Regions from separate parts of the Metabacillus sp. KJ11-3 genome, predicted to be linked through region 2. Evidence: riboswitches for the same ligand, from Rfam matches in the RefSeq annotation. Region 2 holds a riboswitch; each other region holds the start of a gene.

Region 1 (6,929 bases), 1.7 Mb from region 2:
CCATCATTAGTTATTAAAATAACTGGATCATCGCCAAAAGTAGAAAAGGTAATCTTTCCTTTACTGCCAATGATTTCATTCACATCCACATTTTCATAAGCTGAAAAACACCAGCTTCCAATCCCATGGATCCCTGACTCAAACTGATAGGTTCCTGTCACGATGTCTTCTGCTCGATATAAGCCTGCCTGATTAGAAGCAAAACCATTTGCTTCCTTTATAGGACCAAGTAAAAAATCTAACATATCAAGTGTATGGCTGGCTAAATCGAAAAAAGTCCTCCTCCGGACAACTCAGGCTGAACCCTCCACGGGAGATTTTCCGGGTTCATCACATCTTCCCTTGCCTTCTGATACTGTGTCGTTGATACAAAACGAATGTCTCCAATTATTTTGCTTTCCAACAATTCTTTTATTTTAATAAATCGGGGCTGTGCCCTACGGTAGTAAGCAACAAATAAAGGTACTCGCGAAGCTTTACAGGCAACAATCATGTCATTGCATTCAGCCCAATTAAGCGCCATCGGCTTTTCTACATATACAGGTTTGCCTGCCTTTGCAGCTTTCAGGGTATACTCCTTATGAGAACCCGGTGGTGTTGCAATATAAACTGCGTCAACATCCGGATCATTGATTAGTGCGTCAGCATCATCGTACCATTTGGAAACATGGTGTCTTTTTGCATAGTCCTCTGCCAATTCACCAGTTCTTCGCATAACAGCTACCAATTCGGAATTTTTTATTTTTTGAAATGCCGGTCCACTTTTTACTTCCGTTACATTCCCGCATCCAATTATGCCCCATCGAACTTTTTCAAGTTTCATTGAAAATGGCCTCCTCTTTACTCAGCACGTGTTTTTATTCATTATAACGATCTGTCCATATAAGGACTTCCATAAGTAAAGGTAGCATATGCTTGCCACCCCTTCTACTACATATTTTCCTAAAGCAAAAAAACTTCCCAAACCTACTTAATTGGGAAGTTTCCTTTTTTCATTATGCCGATTGAGAAGAACTATTGTAGACACTGGTATCCAAATCTTTTGTTGCCTTACTCGTAATAACACCAGCTGTCATACTTCCGCTAACATTTAGTGCTGTACGTCCCATATCAATAAGCGGTTCAACAGATATGAGAAGACCAGCTAAACCAACTGGTAAATTCAATGCTGAAAGGACAAGCAAAGCAGCAAATGTAGCCCCGCCTCCTACTCCAGCAACACCAAAGGAGCTTATTGCTACAACAGCAACTAGTGTTAACAGGAATGAAGGTGTTAATGGATCTATTCCTACCGTAGGAGCGATCATAACGGCTAACATGGCCGGGTAAATACCGGCACAACCATTTTGCCCAATTGATAACCCAAAGGATCCCGCAAAATTGGCTACACCTTCAGGTACTCCCATGTCCTTCGTTTGTGCTTTGATATTTAAAGGTAATGCTCCGGCACTTGTTCTTGAAGTGAATGCAAATGCAAGTACTGGAAAAGCCTTCTTCACATAAGTCACCGGATTTAAACCAGCTATTGCTAAAATAAGTAAATGAATAATAAACATAACAATTAAGGCAGCATAGGATGCCAAAACAAATTTACCCAGCTTCCAAATTGCTTGATAATCACTTGTTGCTGTTACTTTTGTCATTAATGCCAACACACCATAAGGAGTCAGTCTTAAAATCAAGGTAACAACACGCATAATCAATTTATAAAAAGTCTCTACAATATCTGCAAATTTTTCAGCATATACCGGTTCCTTACGTCTAATTCCTAAAAATGCAATACCAAGAATAGCAGCAAAAATAACGACAGATATTGTTGATGTTGGATTTGCTCCTGTTAGATCCAAGAATGGATTAGTAGGAATTAACGAAACAATTTGTTGAGGTATCGTCATATCTTGAACAGAAACAACTTGTTCTTCTAATTGAGCTGCTCTGCCTAGTTCTGCTTCTCCCTGATCAATTTGTACAGCTTCCAAATTGAACAATAATGCTGAAGCAATTCCTACAGCAGCAGCAATAGCTGTTGTACCAACTAGTGTTCCCAGGATCCATCCGCTAACTTTTCCAAGATTGTTTTCCATCTTTAATTTTGTAAAAGCAGAAAGAATAGATATGAAAACTAAAGGCATAACAATCATTTTTAGGAAGCTTACATACCCGCTTCCAACTATATTGAACCAATCAATCGATGTTGAAACAGCTTCCGATTCTATTCCATAGGCAAACTGTAACCCCAATCCAAACAGGACACCTAATCCCAGGCCTTGTAAATACTCTTTTTGAAAAAGAGAGATGCTTTTTCTGCATAGTATATAAACCAAAAATAAGTAATAACATGATAATAATATTAAGAATGACGAATATATACATTTCTTCACTTCCTTTTTTAATATAACAATAGAGATATTATCACCATAATTCCTATATGTAAAGTAGGAAATGCTGAGATTGGCACATAATAAAGAATTTATTCGAGTTATCCTTACTTCATTACCCGATTACCTTTCTAAATACTCTTCTAAAAGTATAAATTAAAAAAGTCTCTTTGGATTATGAATTCCTAAGAGACTTGAATTTGCAGGAGGAACTGCACTTTATTTTTTAAACAATAGGGTAAGTGCAATAAGAAAAGTAACGGCTATGTTTAATAGTGCAGCATGGATTCCCTTCATTTTTCAGACAGTTATGCATACCAGAAATAACAGGATAGGAATTGCTGCCATTAATGCTGAAAGTCCAAGATTATTAAAAGGATTGAAAGTATCCATTAACATAATGTTTCCCCCAATGGGTCAAAGATGTGAATCAAATTATATGGCTGCATTTTGTATCTCTTTTACGGTTTGGACAGATTTAGTAAGCTTCTCTTTTTCATCCTGAGTCAGTGATAGTTCAACAATCTTTTTAACGCCGTATCTTGTAATCACAGACGGAATTCCAATAAAAACATCATGATGTCCATATTCCCCTTCTACTAGTGCTCCAACAGGTAGGACAACATGTTCATTTCTTAAGATGGCTTTCGTTATTCTTATTAGCCCCATTGCTATGCCATAATATGTGGCACCTTTTGCTTTAATAATTTCATAGGCAGCATCACGCACCTCGACTGCGATCGCTTCCTTCCTCTCCTCAGATAACCTTTTTGCAACCTGTGTTCCAGCAATATTTACACTGCTCCAAACCGGGAATTGAGAGTCACCATGCTCTCCAATAATATATCCATGAACACTTAATGGTGCTGTATCAAATTCTTTTCCTACTAAATAACGAAATCTCGCAGAATCTAAAATAGTTCCAGAACCTATCACTCTTTCTTTAGGAAGACCAGAGAATTTCCAAGTTGCATAAGCTAGAATATCGACTGGGTTTGTTGCAACTAAGAAGATACCATTAAACCCGGAATCCATAATGCTTTCAACAATAGATTTAAAAATTTTTACGTTTTTATTCACAAGTTCTAATCTTGTTTCTCCAGGCTTTTGCGCGGCACCTGCACAGATAACCACGAGGGCGGCATCCTTACAATCCTTATATGAACCGTATCTTATGTTCATAGGAGTAGGTGCATAGGCAATACCATGGTTTAAATCCATAATATCCCCTTTTGCCTTTTCTCCATCCAGATCAACAATGACCAAATCATCACATAAGCCCTGATTTAATAATGCATAAGCATAACTTGAACCAACAGCACCACTACCTACTAATACAATCTTATTCCCTAATGTTATATTCATTTGATTTTCCTCCAGAAGCTGCGTTGTAAATTTGTGAAATATTTCACATAATTTAATAAAAAAATTTTCTTAGTGATTATTATAGATTCATTAATTGAGTTGCTTACCATTTGTGAATAATTTCACAAATGGTTCCAAAAATATATTTGTAAATAATATATTGTGAAGTATTTCACATGTAGAATATATCATGATATTTCAATTTGTTCAAGACCTTTTTGTAACAAAAAACTTAAAGTGAGATTCACTTTAAAAGAGAATCTCACTTCTACATATGTTACCTTAACTTGCCTTTTTTCTTCTATATGAATACATTGCAAATATTAAAATAAACCATAATGGTGTCAGTAATAATGCCAAGCGTGTTTCATTAGCAAATAACATAATAATAAGAATCATAGCAAATAACGCTAGAACTACATAATTAACAAATGGCGTAAACGGTGCTTTAAACGTTGACTCAGCATGTAATTGTGGAAATGTTTTTTTATACTTTAAATGACAAACAATAATGACACCCCAAACCCAAATAAAACAAATAGCACTTACCGTTGATACGAGTCCAAAGGCTTGTGCAGGGATAAGTTTGCTCAAGAGTGCTCCTACCGATACGACAAGTGTAGATATGAACAATGCGTTACCAGGGACATGATTTTTATTTAGTTTTGCTAAGTTGGCAGGAGCCTGATTACTCCTGCTTAAATTATATAGAATCCGGCTTGTCGAAAACATTCCACTATTGCAGGCAGAAGCAGCAGACGTTAATACAACAAAATTAATAATACCGGCAGCAATTGGAATTCCAATTAAGCTAAATGTTTTTACGAAGGGACTTTCCTCAGCATTCAGTTCGGTCCATGGATTAATGCATAACAGAACAATAATGGAGCCAATGTAGAAAAATAGTATTCTTAAAGGAATCTTATTTATAGCCGATGGAATATTTTTTCTTGGATTGGCTGTTTCCGCTGCTGATACACCCACTAACTCTACACCAACAAAAGCAAATAAAACCATTTGAAAGGAAAGTAAGAAACCTGAAATGCCATTTGGAAAGATTCCACCGTGTTCCCACAGGTTTCTGATTGTAACTGCCCCTGCATCGGTCTTAAAACCTATCACAAGTAAAATAACCCCAACCCCAATTAATAAGAGGATCGTTATAACTTTTATTAAAGCAAACCAAAACTCTAATTCACCAAAAAGCTTAACCGTTAATAGATTGAACCCTAATAAAATAATCAAACAAATAATGGCAGGTACCCATTGAGGTATATCAAACCAATACTGTACATAAACACCGACAGCAATAATATCGGCCATTGCGATCATAATCCAACAAAACCAATAAGTCCATCCAGTCACGAACGCTATTCTTGGGCCAAGATAGTCTTGGGCGATGTCTGTAAATGATTGATAACCAGCTTTAGATAACAATAGCTCTCCCAGTGCCCGCATAATAAAAAACACAGCAATACCCACAGTTAAATAAGCAAAGATAATAGACGGACCTGCCAGTTGGATTGCTTTACCAGATCCTAGGAATAACCCGGTACCAATAGTTCCTCCGATGGCAATCAATTGAACATGCCGATTGGCTAAATCCCTCTTTAATTCTTGTTGTACCAATTCTACTCCTCCTTAAAATTTGCCACAATCTATTGTGTGACACAATGAGCAGCATAAACATAATCCATTAAAAAAAGAGATTGGATATCATCCAAATCTCTTGGTCATAAGAATATGAAATAGTATTTGTTGTACTAGTAAAATGATTAGTTTAACAAATAGGTATTCTATACTCTTCTGTCCTTTTGCCTGAGATTATGAATCCTTCGGCGCTGCGGAATGCCGCAGTCTCTCCAGAAGCTGCTCCTGCTATAGTTTCATCCATAGCGATCATAGCTCGATTATAGTTTTAACATAAAATTATTCTCAAATAATTTATAATTCTAGTCTTATTCACTTACCTTGTCAAGAACAAAAGCGCAAGCGCCTTGATCAGCCTCGGGCAAATAAGACGCAAATGAATAGAAGACGTTCTTTGTCTTCAATTCATTTGTGGCTAGACCCTAGAAGGGCTAGGCGCTGGAGCTGGATGTCGCGCACTTATCCACAGTTCAAAGGCATTTTATAGTTTCCTGGTCAATAAAAATAGAGGCTCAGAAAGCCTCTATTTTTCGTCTAAATGAAACAAGTTACTATAGTTGTTCACCATTTGTTTCAATTACTTTTTTATACCATTCAAAAGAATCTTTCTTATAACGCTTCATTGATCCGTTTCCTTCATTATCACGGTCAACATAGATCATGCCATAGCGTTTTTTCATTTCGCCAGTTGTGAATGAGACGATATCAATGATTCCCCATGGTGTATATCCGATTAAATCAACGCCATCGTATATGACCGCTTTTTCTAATGCTTCAATATGTGATTTTAAATATTGAATTCTTTCCGGATCATGGATAGAGCCATCCTCTTCCATTACATCGATTGCACCAAATCCATTTTCAACTATAAATAACGGAATTTGATATCTGTCATAAAAACGATTTAGTGTATATCGTAACCCAGTCGGATCGATTGCCCAGCCCCAGTCACTTGATTTAATGTATGGATTTTCAACACTATTCGGTAGTCCACCATTTACAACATCACCGGTATTATCATTATTTACATCACTTTTAACGGTCGTTGACATGTAGTAACTGAAGCCTAAATAATCAACAGTACCATTTCTTAAAATCTCATCATCGCCGGCTTCCATTTTGATTTGATATCCTTCTCTTTCAAATTCCTTCAATGCATAGCTTGGATAGTAACCGCGAACTTGAACATCAGGGAAGAAATAACGTTGTCTCATTTCTTCTTCTGCCAGCATGATATCTTCCGGATTAGAAGAGAAAGGATAAATTGGCACATGTGAAACCATTGCTCCGATTTGTAAGTCCGGGTTAATTTCTTTTCCCTTTGCTACAGCAAGTGCACTGGCAACAAGTTCATGGTGGGCTGTCTGGTACATAACTTCCTTAGCATTTTCATCTTCACCGACTAATACACCTGAGTTTGTCCATAAGAAGATTGGGTTGTTTACATCCATTTGGTTATTAATCTCGTTAAAAGTCATCCAATATTTCACTTTATCTTTATAACGGTCGAAGCAAACTTCCGCAAATTTCGCAAAA
Region 2 (6,929 bases):
GACGAAATAAATTTTTTTCATTTATCTGTAATTTTTACAATGAATTTACAAATGTAAGAGTGAAGGATAGTTTTTATAGGTTTTTCCTAGGTGGGATTTACAAAAAATTAATAAAGTTAAGAAATGATAAAAATTAATTTTGTCGAACGAAAATTCTTTTTTCATCATTTGGGTTTCTCCTAAGTAACTTGTATCATTACTTAGGAGTTTAAAATTCCTCCGGGAGTCAAATAAAAGATGCCGCCATTTTGAATGGAAATATGAATTTGTGGTTCATACAATTCTTGTAATGCTTGTTTTTCAACTTCGTAGCATTCGGGTTTTTCTTCAAGATCTTCGTAAAAATGATTTAATAGTTCTAAATCTTTGTTCCATCTTTCCCGTGCTTTGTCTGCCCAGGTATGATCATGATTGTGAATATCTTGTAAAATGAATTGTTCAATCCGTTTTAACCCGCTTTGCGGCTTTATGAGTGGTGTCATGGTAAAGCAAAGGTCTGGAATTTTTGGTGTTAAGTCCAAATTTTCTAGTTTTTCTTGGAAGTTTTCGACTAGCACTCCACTTACTAAGTGTAACCCGATGGAATAGAGTTGATCTTTCTTCATATCACATTGATAGGAAACCATAATATTGACTCCGATCCAGGGGTGGAGGGGAACATTTCCTCCATGTGGTTTGACGTACTCAAAAAGTCTGATATAGCTTCCTAACTCTTTTGTTGATTGAAAAATTTGGTGAAGGCGAGGGGCTCCAAAATGCATAACCTCACCTTTCAGGTCTTTTGGTGCACGATTCTGGTCTGTGATGAGCGTAAGCTTCATTGGGTTTGGGACCCCGTTTGTTTTTTCAAGGTAATGCCAGTAAAAAGGTCTGTTCATTAACAGCTTATCCATTTCAATTGTAAGTTGTACGGTTATATATCCTTCTTTGTTTTCAAGAACTTCACAGGAGTTGGATGTGAAAAAACTTTCTAAAAAGTGATGAATTTGCTCTTGCTGCATACTTTAGCCGCCTTTCTACTTATCTCCGCTTGCTGCTTTACGTTGTTCTTGTGAAGCTTGTGCATAATCAAGAATAGATGTTAAATTCTCCATTTTAATTTTCATTTCTCTGTCATTTTTTGAATGATACATAATGTCTTGTATATGTTCTTCAAAGTTTTTTATTTCTAATCGAGTGAGAATTTCATCAAGGTCACCAATGACTTTTTCAAATAAATGTATTTTGTCATATAAAAGAGTTAATATATGTTCTTCAACCGTGTTTTTGGTTGCCATATTGTATATGTTAACGTCTTGTTCTTGTCCTAAACGGTGAATACGGCCAATTCGTTGTTCTAATCGCATTGGGTTCCATGGTAAATCATAATTGATAATATTATGACAAAATTGAAGGTTGATTCCTTCACCACCGGCTTCTGTTGCAATTAGTACCTGAACACGATTTTTAAAGAGTTCCTTCATCCAATCTTTTTTTCCTCTTTTAAAGCCGCCACGAAAAGGAACAGACGTAATGCCGTGCTGCTGAAGAAACCACTGTAAATAAAATTGTGTTGCACGATATTCGGTGAAAATAATGACTTTATCATCCAGTTGCTTAATCAACTCTACTACCTTTAATGCTTTCGAGTTTTGAGTAACACCGTCAATGGCCATCATAATATCTTTGATCACTTCATTAGCGAGGGCTGGTTCCTCTTCATCGGGCCGATCAAGCATTTTTTTTAACGTCATATAGACAGCTTCGCGGCTACTGCAAGGCTTCCCGCTGTAGGGTCATGATAGAGAAGGTATTTGCAGCATATTGTGAAGATGACTTTAGAGCAGTGATTGTGTCATATAGATGTTGTTCCGTTTCAGAAAATTCAATCGGTACTGTTTCAACATTACGCTTTGGCCAATCAATACCTGTGTCACCGCGTCGATTTCGGATCATAACCTTATTAATGAGCTCACGTAATTGCTCATGGTCTTCGATTGAACGCTCCTTCGCAGAAAAAACATCTGAAAAATAGGCTTCGTTCCCTAGATGACCCGGCTTTAATAAAGATACTAAGTTGAAAATTTCTTCTACTCTATTCTGAACAGGTGTTGCTGTTAATAGTAAACAATATTTCTTCTTTAAATTTTGAACAAATTCATAGTTTTTTGTTTTATTATTTTTTAGCTTGTGTGCCTCATCAATAATGACTAAATCATAGTTCTGGTTATAGACAATGTCTCGGTGTGGGCTTCTTTTAGCTGTATCAATAGACGAAACAACAACATCACATGCTTCCCACACATAGCTTTTCTTTTGTTCTACCGCAGGGATAAAAAATTTTTCATTTAATTCACGGGCCCATTGTGAAACAAGTGATGCCGGGACGAGAATGAGTACTTTTTTGACCAGTCCCCGAATCATATATTCTTTTAAAATGAGACCTGCTTCAATTGTTTTCCCTAAACCAACTTCATCAGCAAGGATCGCTTTTCCATTCATGTTTTCCACTACTCGTTGTGCTACCTCCAACTGATGAGGTAGGGGTGTAAAGTGTGGCAAGTGCTTTGGAGCTTGTAAACCTTCAAATGATGGTACTTGTGTATTTTTTTGTACTTCATAGGCAAGCTTGTACAGCTCCCAATTTGCCCACGGACCATCATTTTCTAATTTTTCTAGAAACCCATTCTGCCAGGAAGAATCGAAGTTCGTCTTTATATTCATTGTAAAGACAGTCCTTTCGTGATAATTACTTATTTAGAATGTTCACGATTTTTCTTGTAATATGTGAAAAACAATATAAAAATATAATTTAATCGATAAAAACCGAACATTTAACTTGAAAATAATTTTAATGTTAAGATAAAAAATGATTGTCGAAAGTCTGCTCACATGGTAGGATGTTAGTAAGAAAGTTCATCATTTTCATATCTTTCAGTCAGCTTAACGCTTTCATTCGCTATGAAATGCAAATGTTTAAAATGTCAAATGTCATAATTCAAGTTTTAGTAGTATAACCAACACAAAAACAAAATATGTGCGGATGAGAATAAGGGGAGAGACTATAGCTAATTATAGCGCCGAAGGAGCAAACAATTGTGAATCTCTCAGGCAAAAAGACTCTTATTTGACGCGACTCTGGAGAGTGTTTGCGTGAGTTCACGTAAACTACCAAAGGGGAAAGCCGTATGAGGTGGTAGTATGTCTTTTTTTAGTCATCATCATCCATAAGGTAAACTTTCAGGTAAAAAGGACAGAGACTTCCATATGTAAATGGGAGTTCTATGTCCTTTTTTTGATGCATTTTTTAAAAACGGAAGGAGTAGTCCACATGTCAGAACTACATCGAACACCTTTATTCGATCTTTATAAAGAGTATGGTGCCAAGACAATTGATTTTGGAGGCTGGGATTTACCTGTTCAATTTACTTCTATTAAGGATGAACATGAAGCAGTTCGAACAAAAGCAGGGTTATTTGACGTATCACATATGGGAGAGGTCGAGGTTCGAGGGGAAGATAGTTTAGCTTTTTTACAAAAGGTTGTAACAAATGATGTGTCTCTACTTAAGTCTGGAGGCGCTCAATATACAGCTATGTGCTATGAAGATGGCGGAACAGTGGACGATTTACTTATCTATAAAAGAGCGGAAAATGATTATTTACTTGTGATTAATGCTTCGAACATTGAAAAAGATCTGAAGTGGCTAGTATCCAATAAGAATGGGAATGTCTCAATTGTAAACAAATCGGAAGAATATGCTCTTCTTGCTCTGCAAGGACCAGTGGCTGAAGAGGTTCTCCAAACATTAACGGATACAGATTTATCTGAGATCAAGTTCTTTAAGTTTAAGAATGGCATAAAAATTGCTGGTGTTGATGTGCTAATTTCAAGAACAGGTTATACAGGTGAGGATGGGTTTGAGTTATATTGTGATTCAAATGATGCTGTAACGTTATGGGAAAACATCCTTGAGGCCGGTAAAAGTAAAGGGGTTATTCCATGTGGACTTGGTGCCAGAGATACATTACGTTTTGAAGCAGCGTTACCTTTGTATGGTCAAGAGCTATCAAAAGATATAACTCCTATAGAAGCGGGTATTGGATTTGCGGTGAAAACGAACAAAGAAGCAGAGTTTAACGGAAAAGCCGTTTTAACGAAACAAAAGGAAAAGGGAACAGCTCGTAAGTTAATTGGAATTGAGTTGTTGGAAAAAGGGATTCCACGCCATGGCTATGAGGTTTTTGCAGGTGGAGAATTAATAGGTGTTGTTACAACAGGAACTCAATCCCCGACTTTAAAGAAGAATATTGGTTTAGCTCTACTAAAATCTGAATTTACACAACTAGGTACAGAAATCGAAGTGCAAATTAGGAAAAAACGCTTAAAGGCTAAAGTGGTTGCTACACCTTTTTATAAAAGATCCAAATAATGACGCTAACTTATATATCCGAATGGAATCTGAGAGGAGATTTTTAGCTATGAATCATCGTTACCTACCAATGACAGAGCAAGACAAGCAGGAAATGCTTCAAGCAATTGGTGTTCAAACAGTAGATGAGCTTTTTCAGGATATTCCTGAGAGTGTTCGTTTTAAGGGAGAGTATAAGATTAAACAAGCAAAATCTGAAACAGAGCTCCTTAAAGAATTATCACAACTTGCAGCAAAAAATAATGATTTACGCAAGAATGCTTCATTCCTAGGTGCAGGAGTTTATGATCATTACATGCCAATTATTGTTGACCATGTGATATCCCGCTCGGAATTTTACACGGCATATACTCCTTATCAACCTGAGATTTCTCAAGGGGAACTACAGGCAATCTTTGAATTTCAAACGATGATTTGTGAGCTAACCGGAATGGATGTGGCGAACTCATCCATGTATGATGGTGGAACAGCGTTGGCTGAAGCAGCAATGCTAGCAGCAGGACAAACCAAAAAGAAGAAAGTCCTTATTTCGAAGGCTGTTAATCCGGAAACACGTGATGTGGTAAAGACATATGCAGCAGGCCAATATATTGAAGTGATCGAGGTTCCTGTTAAAAACGGTGTAACAGATATAGAGGCATTAAAGCAAGAAATGGATGAGGATGTAGCAGCGGTTTTAGTTCAATATCCAAACTTTTTTGGTTCAATTGAGCCATTAAAAGAGATTGAGCCGGTTGCACATACTGGTAAAAGTATGTTTATTGTTTCATCAAACCCTCTTGCTTTAGGTGCATTAACACCTCCGGGAGCGTTTGGTGCTGATATTGTTGCAGGTGATGCGCAGCCATTTGGAATTCCTACAGCATTTGGAGGACCACATTGCGGTTATTTTGCTGTAACAACGAAATTACTACGTAAAGTTCCAGGGCGACTTGTTGGTCAAACAACAGATGAAAACGGAAAACGCGGGTTTGTTTTAACACTTCAAGCACGTGAACAGCATATTCGACGAGATAAAGCGACTTCTAATATTTGCTCAAATCAAGCATTAAACGCTCTTGCTGCCTCTGTAGCTATGACAGCTTTAGGGAAAAAGGGTGTTAAGGAAATGGCGATTCAAAATATCCAAAAAGCCAACTATGCAAAAAGAGCCTGTTTAAAAGCGGGTTTAGAGATTCCGTTCGATCAACCAATCTTTAATGAGTTTGTTATAAAGCTTTCTAAACCTATTTCAGAGGTCAACAAACAGCTTTTAGAAAAGGGCATCATAGGTGGTTATGATTTAGGAAAAGTAGATCCAGTTTTTGAAAATCATATGCTGATTGCGGTGACAGAGCTGCGAACAAAAGACGAAATTGACACACTTGTGAAGGAATTGGGGGATGACAATGAGTAATCAAGATCAAGCATTAATCTTTGAATTAAGCAAAGAAGGACGTATTGGGTATAGCTTACCAGAGCTTGAAGTCGATGAATTGTCATTAGATGAACTAATTCCTGCTGATTATATTCGTACAGAAGAGGCATTGCTCCCTGAGGTGTCAGAGCTGGATATTATGAGACATTACACAGCTTTATCGAAGCGGAACCATGGAGTTGATTCCGGTTTTTACCCATTAGGTTCATGCACGATGAAATATAACCCGAAAATCAATGAAAATGTTGCGCGTATTGCAGGTCTTGCACATATCCACCCTCTACAGGACGAGTCAACAGTACAGGGAGCAATGGAGTTGCTATTTGATCTACAGGAGCATTTAAAAGAAATTACGGGAATGGACGAAGTTACTCTTCAACCTGCGGCAGGTGCTCATGGGGAGTGGACTGGTCTTATGATGATTCGTGCCTATCATGAAGCAAACAATGATACGAAAAGAACAAAGGTCATTGTTCCTGACTCAGCACATGGTACAAATCCAGCATCTGCTACAGTAGCAGGTTTTGAGACAATTACAGTTAAGTCAGACGAAAATGGATTAGTGGATTTGAAGGATTTACGCCGTGTAGTTGATGATCAAACAGCTGCTTTAATGTTAACAAATCCAAATACGTTGGGATTATTTGAAGCACATATTTTGGAAATGGCTCAAATTGTTCATGATGCCGGCGGTAAGCTTTATTATGATGGAGCTAACTTAAATGCTGTTTTAAGTAAAGCGAGACCAGGTGATATGGGATTTGACGTTGTTCACCTTAATCTTCATAAAACATTTACTGGTCCTCATGGTGGCGGTGGTCCTGGTTCTGGTCCGGTAGGTGTGAAAGCTGATTTAATCCCGTATTTACCGAAGCCTGTATTAATAAAAACAGAAGAAGGTTATCATTTTGATTACAACCGACCTAATTCGATAGGTCGTGTGAAGCCATTCTACGGGAACTTCGGGATCAATGTCCGAGCATATACGTATATCCGTACAATGGGTCCTGACGGCTTAAAGGCTGTAACAGAATATGCTGTGTTAAATGCCAACTATATGATGCGCCGTCTCGCACCATATTATGATCTCCCATTTAATCA
Region 3 (6,929 bases), 2.3 Mb from region 2:
AAACCCATTAACAAATTCAACGGAACCAATCCATATTGATTTTTCTTCTAAAGTAGCTAATGGACCTGAAGCATATGAGCTTTTGTTATTTGATGCCTTAAGAGGTGAATCGAAATTTTTTGTTCATTGGGATGAAGTAGAATTAACATGGAGATGGGTACAGCCAGTATTGGAGGCATTTAAAGAGAACCTTGTTCCACTTCATCATTATGACTCAGGTTCAATGGGACCAGATGCCGCAGATTCTTTATTAGAGGCAGATGGGTTTGAATGGATTTAATAGTTTCATAAGGTTAAAACACCATATTGCATGGAAATGAATGATGAATGAGTACGAAGTATAGAGAGGAGCATCTGGATGGAGATTGGCTTAATTGGATTAGGTAAAATGGGAATAAACTTATCAAAAAACTTAATCGATCATCATTATAAAGTTAAAGCCTTTGATTTAGATCAACAGGTTGTTGAAGAAATGGGGAAATATGGAGTTAGAGGTGCATCGAATTTAACTGAATTAGTGAATTTATTACCACAGCCAAGGGTTCTATGGTTAATGGTCCCTCATTCAGTTGTTGATTCGATCATAAATGAACTTATCCCATTACTGGATAATGGTGATATTGTGATTGATGCAGGAAATTCCCATTATAAAAAAACAATTCTACGATATAACCAACTAAGAGAATACGGAATTAGCTACATGGACGTTGGGACTTCCGGAGGAATGGAAGGAGCACGAAATGGAGCTTGTTATATGGTTGGTGGTGATAAGGATACTTGGGAATATGTTAAAGCTATCTTCCGAGATACAGCAGTAAGAGATGGTTATTTGTATGCCGGGGAAGCTGGTAGTGGACACTTTTTAAAAATGGTTCATAACGGGATTGAATATGGAATGATGGCAGCCATTGGAGAAGGATTTGAAGTCTTAGAAAAAAGTGAATTCAATTATGATTATGAGAATGTAGCAAAAGTGTGGAATCATGGTTCAGTTATTCGTTCATGGCTTATGGAGTTAATGGAACGTGCTTTTTCAAAAGATTCCAAATTAGAAGATATTAAAGGTATTATGAACTCTTCAGGAGAAGGGAAATGGACAGTTGAAACGGCTCTCGATCTCCAAACGGCGACACCTATCATCGCATTATCTTTACTAATGCGCTATCGTTCACTTGAAGAAGACACCTTTACTGGAAAAGTCGTAGCTGCTCTCCGTTCGGAATTTGGTGGGCATGCTGTAGAAAATAGTAGAGAGAATCAATGAGTTGAAGAGGTAATTAGCTGGATAGGAATTGAGTGAAACTTTATATTTTAAATAATGATAGCTAGTATCATTTTTAACCGTTATACATGATTGAAAAGAAACAGTATTATACTATTAAGCCATTAAATTATTATTTAATTATTCTATTATGATTAAGGGGAAGGTAAGCCAAGAAAACATTCAAATGCTTTCCATAAAAAGTGGAGCCGTCTGTATGTAAATACCAAATGAGCATTTCGTTATCGATCTACATCCTGAGTTCTCAAATGTAGCGGTTGCTAAGGTTTTTCTAGCACTGGTTTAAATTTCCAAATGGAGATTACAATATATTAGTAAGTGAATAAGAGCGGATGACAGTTGTGGGAGAGTGCAAGAAACACGCCACCGAAGGAGCAAGTTCCAAAAATACCCTTGGAATAAATCTCTCAGGTAGATGGAACTACAACTGGACGCAACTCTGGAGAGCGCGTATATGGTTATGACGCCACCAAAGGGGAAGACTCTAAGAATGATAGAGTTTAAACTCTCAGGTAAAAGGACAGAGAAGGGGAGCTGACGCTACACTACCCCTTTCTGTCCTTTTTGTGTACAAAAAGGTAGTGAAGCATCCTATGTTAAACAGTTTTTTTAGAAAAGAAGACTAGTAGCTGACTTTTAAAGAAAACTGATCTGTCTTCAAGGAGGAAAAAAATATGGGTTTGCAAAAAAAAGATTCTATCATTTTTGAAGTGATTGAGCAGGAGAAGAGCCGCCAGCATCAAACGCTAGAGTTAATTGCATCAGAAAACTTTGTTAGCGAAGATGTCTTAGAAGCAATGGGAAGCATCATGACAAATAAGTATGCAGAAGGTTATCCAGAAAAGCGCTATTATGGCGGGTGCGAGTTTGTTGACGTAGCCGAGCAAGTAGCGATTCAGCGTCTAACGAAATTATTTGGGGCTAAATATGCGAATGTTCAGCGCACTCGGGTGCACAAGCTAATTTAGCTGTTTTTTACGCATTGCTAACGCCAGGAGATAAAGTGATGGGAATGGATCTTTCCCATGGTGGTCACTTAACACATGGAAGTCCTGTCAGCATATCGGGTAAATGGTTTGACATTGTGTCCTACGGTGTAAGAGAAGATACTCACTTGATTGATTATGATGAAGTAGAAAACATTGCGAAAAAAGAGAAACCAAAGTTAATTATTGCAGGGGCAAGTGCTTATCCAAGAACGATTGACTTTAAACGCTTTAAAAACATTGCTGATCAAGTTGGGGCGAAATTTATGGTCGACATGGCGCATATTGCAGGACTTGTTGCTGCGGGTCTTCATCCATCACCAATTCCATATGCAGATGTCGTAACAAGCACGACACACAAAACCTTGAGAGGACCGCGCGGTGGGATTATTTTAACAAATGATGAAGAAATCATAAGAGCTGTGAATAAGGCTGTTTTCCCAGGTATTCAGGGTGGACCACTGATGCACATCATTGCAGCTAAAGCAGTTGCCTTTAATGAAGCGCTTCAGCCCAGCTTTAACACTTATGCCAAGCAAGTAATTATTAATGCAAAAATTCTAAGTGAAACATTAAAAAATGAAGGAGCAACACTTGTTTCTGAAGGTACAGATAACCATATTGTCCTATTAGATGTTCGCCCATGGGGCTTAACCGGTAAAGAAGCTGAAAAATTATTGGAAGAAGCAGGTATTACAGCTAATAAAAACACGATTCCATACGATCCAGAGAGCCCGTTTGTGACTAGCGGCATTCGTATGGGGACTGCTGCACTAACAACTCGTGGAATGCAATGGGAAGAGATGGTGAAAATTGGTGAAATAATCGCTGAAGTTTTAAAGAGTAAAGGGGAAATAGCTGTCCTAGAAAAAGCAAGAGAAACAACGAAAGTTATTTGCGGGACGTATCCTTTGTTTCAACAACCAATTCATGTTTAGAGGAGTGTGAACATCATGGAATTTCAGAGTTGTTTTGACATTATTGGTCCAATCATGGTAGGCCCCTCAAGCTCTCATACAGCAGGAGTGGTATCAATAGGGAAATTTATTCATGAGTTGGTAGGTGGATGTCCAGAAGAGGCTAAGATTATTTTTTACGATTCCTTTGCTGAAACCTATCAAGGTCATGGAACTGATAAAGCATTGATTGGTGGCTTGATTGGGCTAAGAACAGATGATTTGCGTATTAAACAATCATTAGAATTAGCAGAAAAGAATGGGGTAAAGTACGAGTTGGAATTTGAAGTTCACTGCGACTATTTTCCCCATCCAAATACAACGGTTGTAATAGCGAAGCGTGATCATTGCGTTGTAAAGGTTGGTGGTGTATCACTTGGGGGCGGTATATCAAAAATCTTTATGATCAACGAAGAGATGGTTGATATTCGACTAAGCACAGATGATGACCACGCAGCCCTTATCAAAGAGTTTCAACAATGCAGGAAAGTGTACCCGGGGTTACTTTAATGAACATTCAGTCCATGAAAGAGTTGATTGTTACTTGTCAGAGTGAACAAAAAACCATAGGTGAAATGATGTTGATGTTGGAGATGGAAAAGTCCGGAAAAGAGAAAGAAACCATTTTCCGAATGATGGAAGAGCGTTTAATAAAAATGAAGGAAGCCGTTGACAACGGTGTAAAAGATCGCTCAGCTGCACCAAGTGGTATTTCTGGCGGTGATGCTGTGAAAATGTATGAGTATTCGACACAAGGTAAATCACTTTCGGGAAACTATATTAGCGATGCAATGACTTATTCATTAGCAACATCTGAAAGCAATGCGCGAATGGGAGTAATTGTTGCGACTCCGACTGCGGGAGCAGCTGGAATCTTACCTGGTGTATTGTTTTCACTGAAGAAAAATGATCACTATTCTAATAAAGAGCTAGTTACGGGTTTGTTTACGGCAAGCATGCTAGGTTACGTCATTGCAAATCGCTCCTTTATTTCAGGAGCAGCAGGAGGCTGTCAAGCAGAAGTAGGATCTGCAACAGCTATGGCTGCTGGAACAATCGTCGAGATGAAAGGAGGCACTCCGGAACAAGCCGTAAACGCGACTGCTATTGCCTTGAAATCACTACTAGGCTTAGTATGTGATCCTGTTGCAGGACTTGTTGAAGTACCTTGTATTAAACGAAATGTCATTGGAACATCAATCGCCTTTTCAGCGGCAGATTTATCTCTTGCTGGTGTCGAAAGCCGGATCCCCTGCGATGAGGTCATTGAGGCCATGTATAATATTGGAAAAGAAATGCCACGAACCTTAAGGGAAACCGCACTTGGTGGGCTAGCAACAACAGAAACAGGTACTCAAGTAAAAGATAGATTATTTTGTAAAAAAACGTAAGTGGAGGTGTAAGAATGGAAACAACATTATTAAAAAGAACACTGCTATTTGACATATATAAAAATTATGGTGCAAAGGTGATTAATTTTGGAGGATGGGCATTACCAGTCCAATATTCAAGTATTTTGGAAGAGCATCAGGTTGTTCGAACAAAAGCAGGGCTTTTTGATGTTTCTCACATGGGAGAGGTGTTAATTGAAGGGAAGGATGCAGAAAGTTTTATAAACACTCTAGTCACAAATGATATGACAAAGCTTCACACCAATCAGGCGCAATATACTGCGATGTGTTATCCAGACGGTGGGACCGTCGATGACTTAATTGTTTATAAGTTGAAAAATGAAAAGTTTCTCCTTGTTATTAACGCATCAAACATTGAGAGAGATGTAAATTGGATGGAACAGCATGCTACAGGAGAGGTAAATATTACAAATATTTCAGGTGATGTAGCTCAGCTTGCCATTCAAGGTCCAAAGTCAGAAAGCATTTTGCAAAAGTTAACGGATATAGATTTATCAACCATTGGTTTCTTCCGATTTGAACAGGGCGTTAATCTAGATGGTATAACAGAAGTTCTCGTATCCCGTACAGGGTACACAGGAGAAGATGGCTTTGAACTTTATTTAGCATCGGACAAAGCAAAAGATCTGTGGGAGAAATTGTTGAAAATAGGAGAAGAAGATGGATTACTAAAGCCATGTGGACTTGGTGCACGTGACACGCTACGCTTTGAAGCATGTCTTGCTCTATATGGACAAGAGCTTACAAAAGACATCAATCCACTTGAAGCAGGAATTGGTTTTGCCGTCAAAACAAACAAGGAAAGTGATTTTATCGGTAAATCAGCACTTACCAAAGAAAAAGCAATCGGGCTCAATCGTAAAATTGTCGGAATTGAAATAACAGGGAAAGGAATCCCTAGGCATGGTTACAAAGTATCTACACCATGGGAAGAGAATGTTGGGTTTATTACGTCAGGAACCTACTCACCAACATTAAAGAAAAGTTTAGGTTTAGCATTAGTATCTACGAAATGCGCCGAAGTAGGAACAAAACTTAAAGTTCAAATCCGTAATAATGCAGTCGATGCTGTAGTTGTCTCAACACCCTTCTATAAAAAGGAAATGTAATTTCAAAGATGGGATGGAGGAAAGACTTCTCCCTTCCCTTCTATCAAGAGAAAAATAGTAAAGGAGAAAGAGGGATAAATATGACAAATAAACTAGCAAACTTACTATATAGCAAAGAACATGAATGGGTAGTAGATTTAGGTGAAAACCGTGTCCGAATTGGCATTTCTGATTATGCACAAAAACAGCTTGGAGATATTGTATTTATTGAAGGTCCACAACTTGGTGATGAAGTAACAGTTGAAGAAACAATGGGAACGATCGAGTCGGTAAAAGCAGTTTCTGAATTATTTGCCCCAGTATCTGGGAAGGTTGTTCGGGTGAACGAAGAGCTTGAGGATGAACCTGAAACAATAAATAATGATCCTTATGAAGCAGGATGGTTAGTGGAAGTAGAATTATCAAATACAGAAGAACTAAAAGCCCTTCTAAACGAAGAAGAGTACCAATCATTTATTAATGAAGGAGAGGAATAAAGTGACGGCTACTTATCGATATCTTCCAGATACGAAACAAGATCAAGAGGAAATGCTATCATTTTTAAACGTCAATTCTATCGATGAATTGTTTCAAGACATTCCAGCTAACATTCAGCTAGAGGCAGACTTGAATATTCCAGAGGCAGATCCAGAACCTCTTCTGATAAAAAAAATGCATCAACTCGCCTCAAAGAATAAACATGCAAATGCTTATTCTACATTTTTAGGTGCTGGTACATATGATCATTATATTCCGAGTGTTGTTAATCATATGATTTCACGTTCAGAATTTTATACCGCTTATACACCTTATCAGCCAGAAATTAGTCAGGGTGAATTACAGGCTATTTTTGAATTCCAAACAATGGTTTGTGAATTAACAGGCATGGATGTAGCAAATTCATCTATGTATGACGGGTTCACCTCTCTTGCAGAAGCAGCATCACTTGCTGTTTCTTCTACAAAGCGGTCAAAAGTGCTTATATCTAAATCAGTCCATCCAGAGTCAAGAGCGATTTTAAGAACTGTAGCAGCTGGTCCAGAATTCACTTTTCAAGAAGTGAATCTAAGCAATGAAACTACAGATTTACAAGATTTAAAAGCACAAATAGATAAGGATACAGCAGCTGTGATTGTTCAATATCCCAACTTTTTTGGATCAATTGAAGATCTAGCAATAATAAAGGATATTGCTAAATCAAATGG

Evidence for each region. A riboswitch is a leader RNA that binds a small molecule or an ion and turns the genes downstream of it on or off. The one in region 2 is predicted to bind glycine.
Region 1: another riboswitch for glycine. It lies ahead of AC0L8O_RS22945 (amino acid permease); the one in region 2 lies ahead of gcvT (glycine cleavage system aminomethyltransferase GcvT).
Region 3: another riboswitch for glycine. It lies ahead of glyA (serine hydroxymethyltransferase); the one in region 2 lies ahead of gcvT (glycine cleavage system aminomethyltransferase GcvT).

Annotation. Positions count from the first base shown of each region.
Region 1 covers NZ_CM147865.1:4,592,848-4,599,776, reverse strand. Annotated here, with positions in the region: partial or broken gene AC0L8O_RS22965 (Gfo/Idh/MocA family protein) at 1-823, opposite strand, end outside; partial or broken gene AC0L8O_RS22960 (L-cystine transporter) at 996-2,373, opposite strand; partial or broken gene AC0L8O_RS22955 (L-lactate permease) at 2,619-2,777, opposite strand; gene AC0L8O_RS22950 (L-lactate dehydrogenase) at 2,814-3,743, opposite strand; gene AC0L8O_RS22945 (amino acid permease) at 4,026-5,372, opposite strand; glycine riboswitch at 5,540-5,619, opposite strand; gene bglA (6-phospho-beta-glucosidase BglA) at 5,945-6,929, opposite strand, start outside.
Region 2 covers NZ_CM147865.1:1,157,112-1,164,040, forward strand. Annotated here, with positions in the region: gene AC0L8O_RS05990 (YqhG family protein) at 201-1,001, opposite strand; partial or broken gene AC0L8O_RS05995 (DEAD/DEAH box helicase) at 1,017-2,703, opposite strand; glycine riboswitch at 3,023-3,112, shown strand; gene gcvT (glycine cleavage system aminomethyltransferase GcvT) at 3,311-4,411, shown strand; gene gcvPA (aminomethyl-transferring glycine dehydrogenase subunit GcvPA) at 4,461-5,807, shown strand; gene gcvPB (aminomethyl-transferring glycine dehydrogenase subunit GcvPB) at 5,800-6,929, shown strand, end outside.
Region 3 covers NZ_CM147865.1:3,485,696-3,492,624, reverse strand. Annotated here, with positions in the region: gene zwf (glucose-6-phosphate dehydrogenase) at 1-280, shown strand, start outside; gene gnd (phosphogluconate dehydrogenase (NAD(+)-dependent, decarboxylating)) at 359-1,264, shown strand; glycine riboswitch at 1,615-1,716, shown strand; partial or broken gene glyA (serine hydroxymethyltransferase) at 1,957-3,206, shown strand; gene AC0L8O_RS17340 (serine dehydratase beta chain) at 3,222-3,734, shown strand; gene sdaAA (L-serine ammonia-lyase, iron-sulfur-dependent, subunit alpha) at 3,734-4,615, shown strand; gene gcvT (glycine cleavage system aminomethyltransferase GcvT) at 4,630-5,745, shown strand; gene gcvH (glycine cleavage system protein GcvH) at 5,826-6,221, shown strand; gene gcvPA (aminomethyl-transferring glycine dehydrogenase subunit GcvPA) at 6,274-6,929, shown strand, end outside.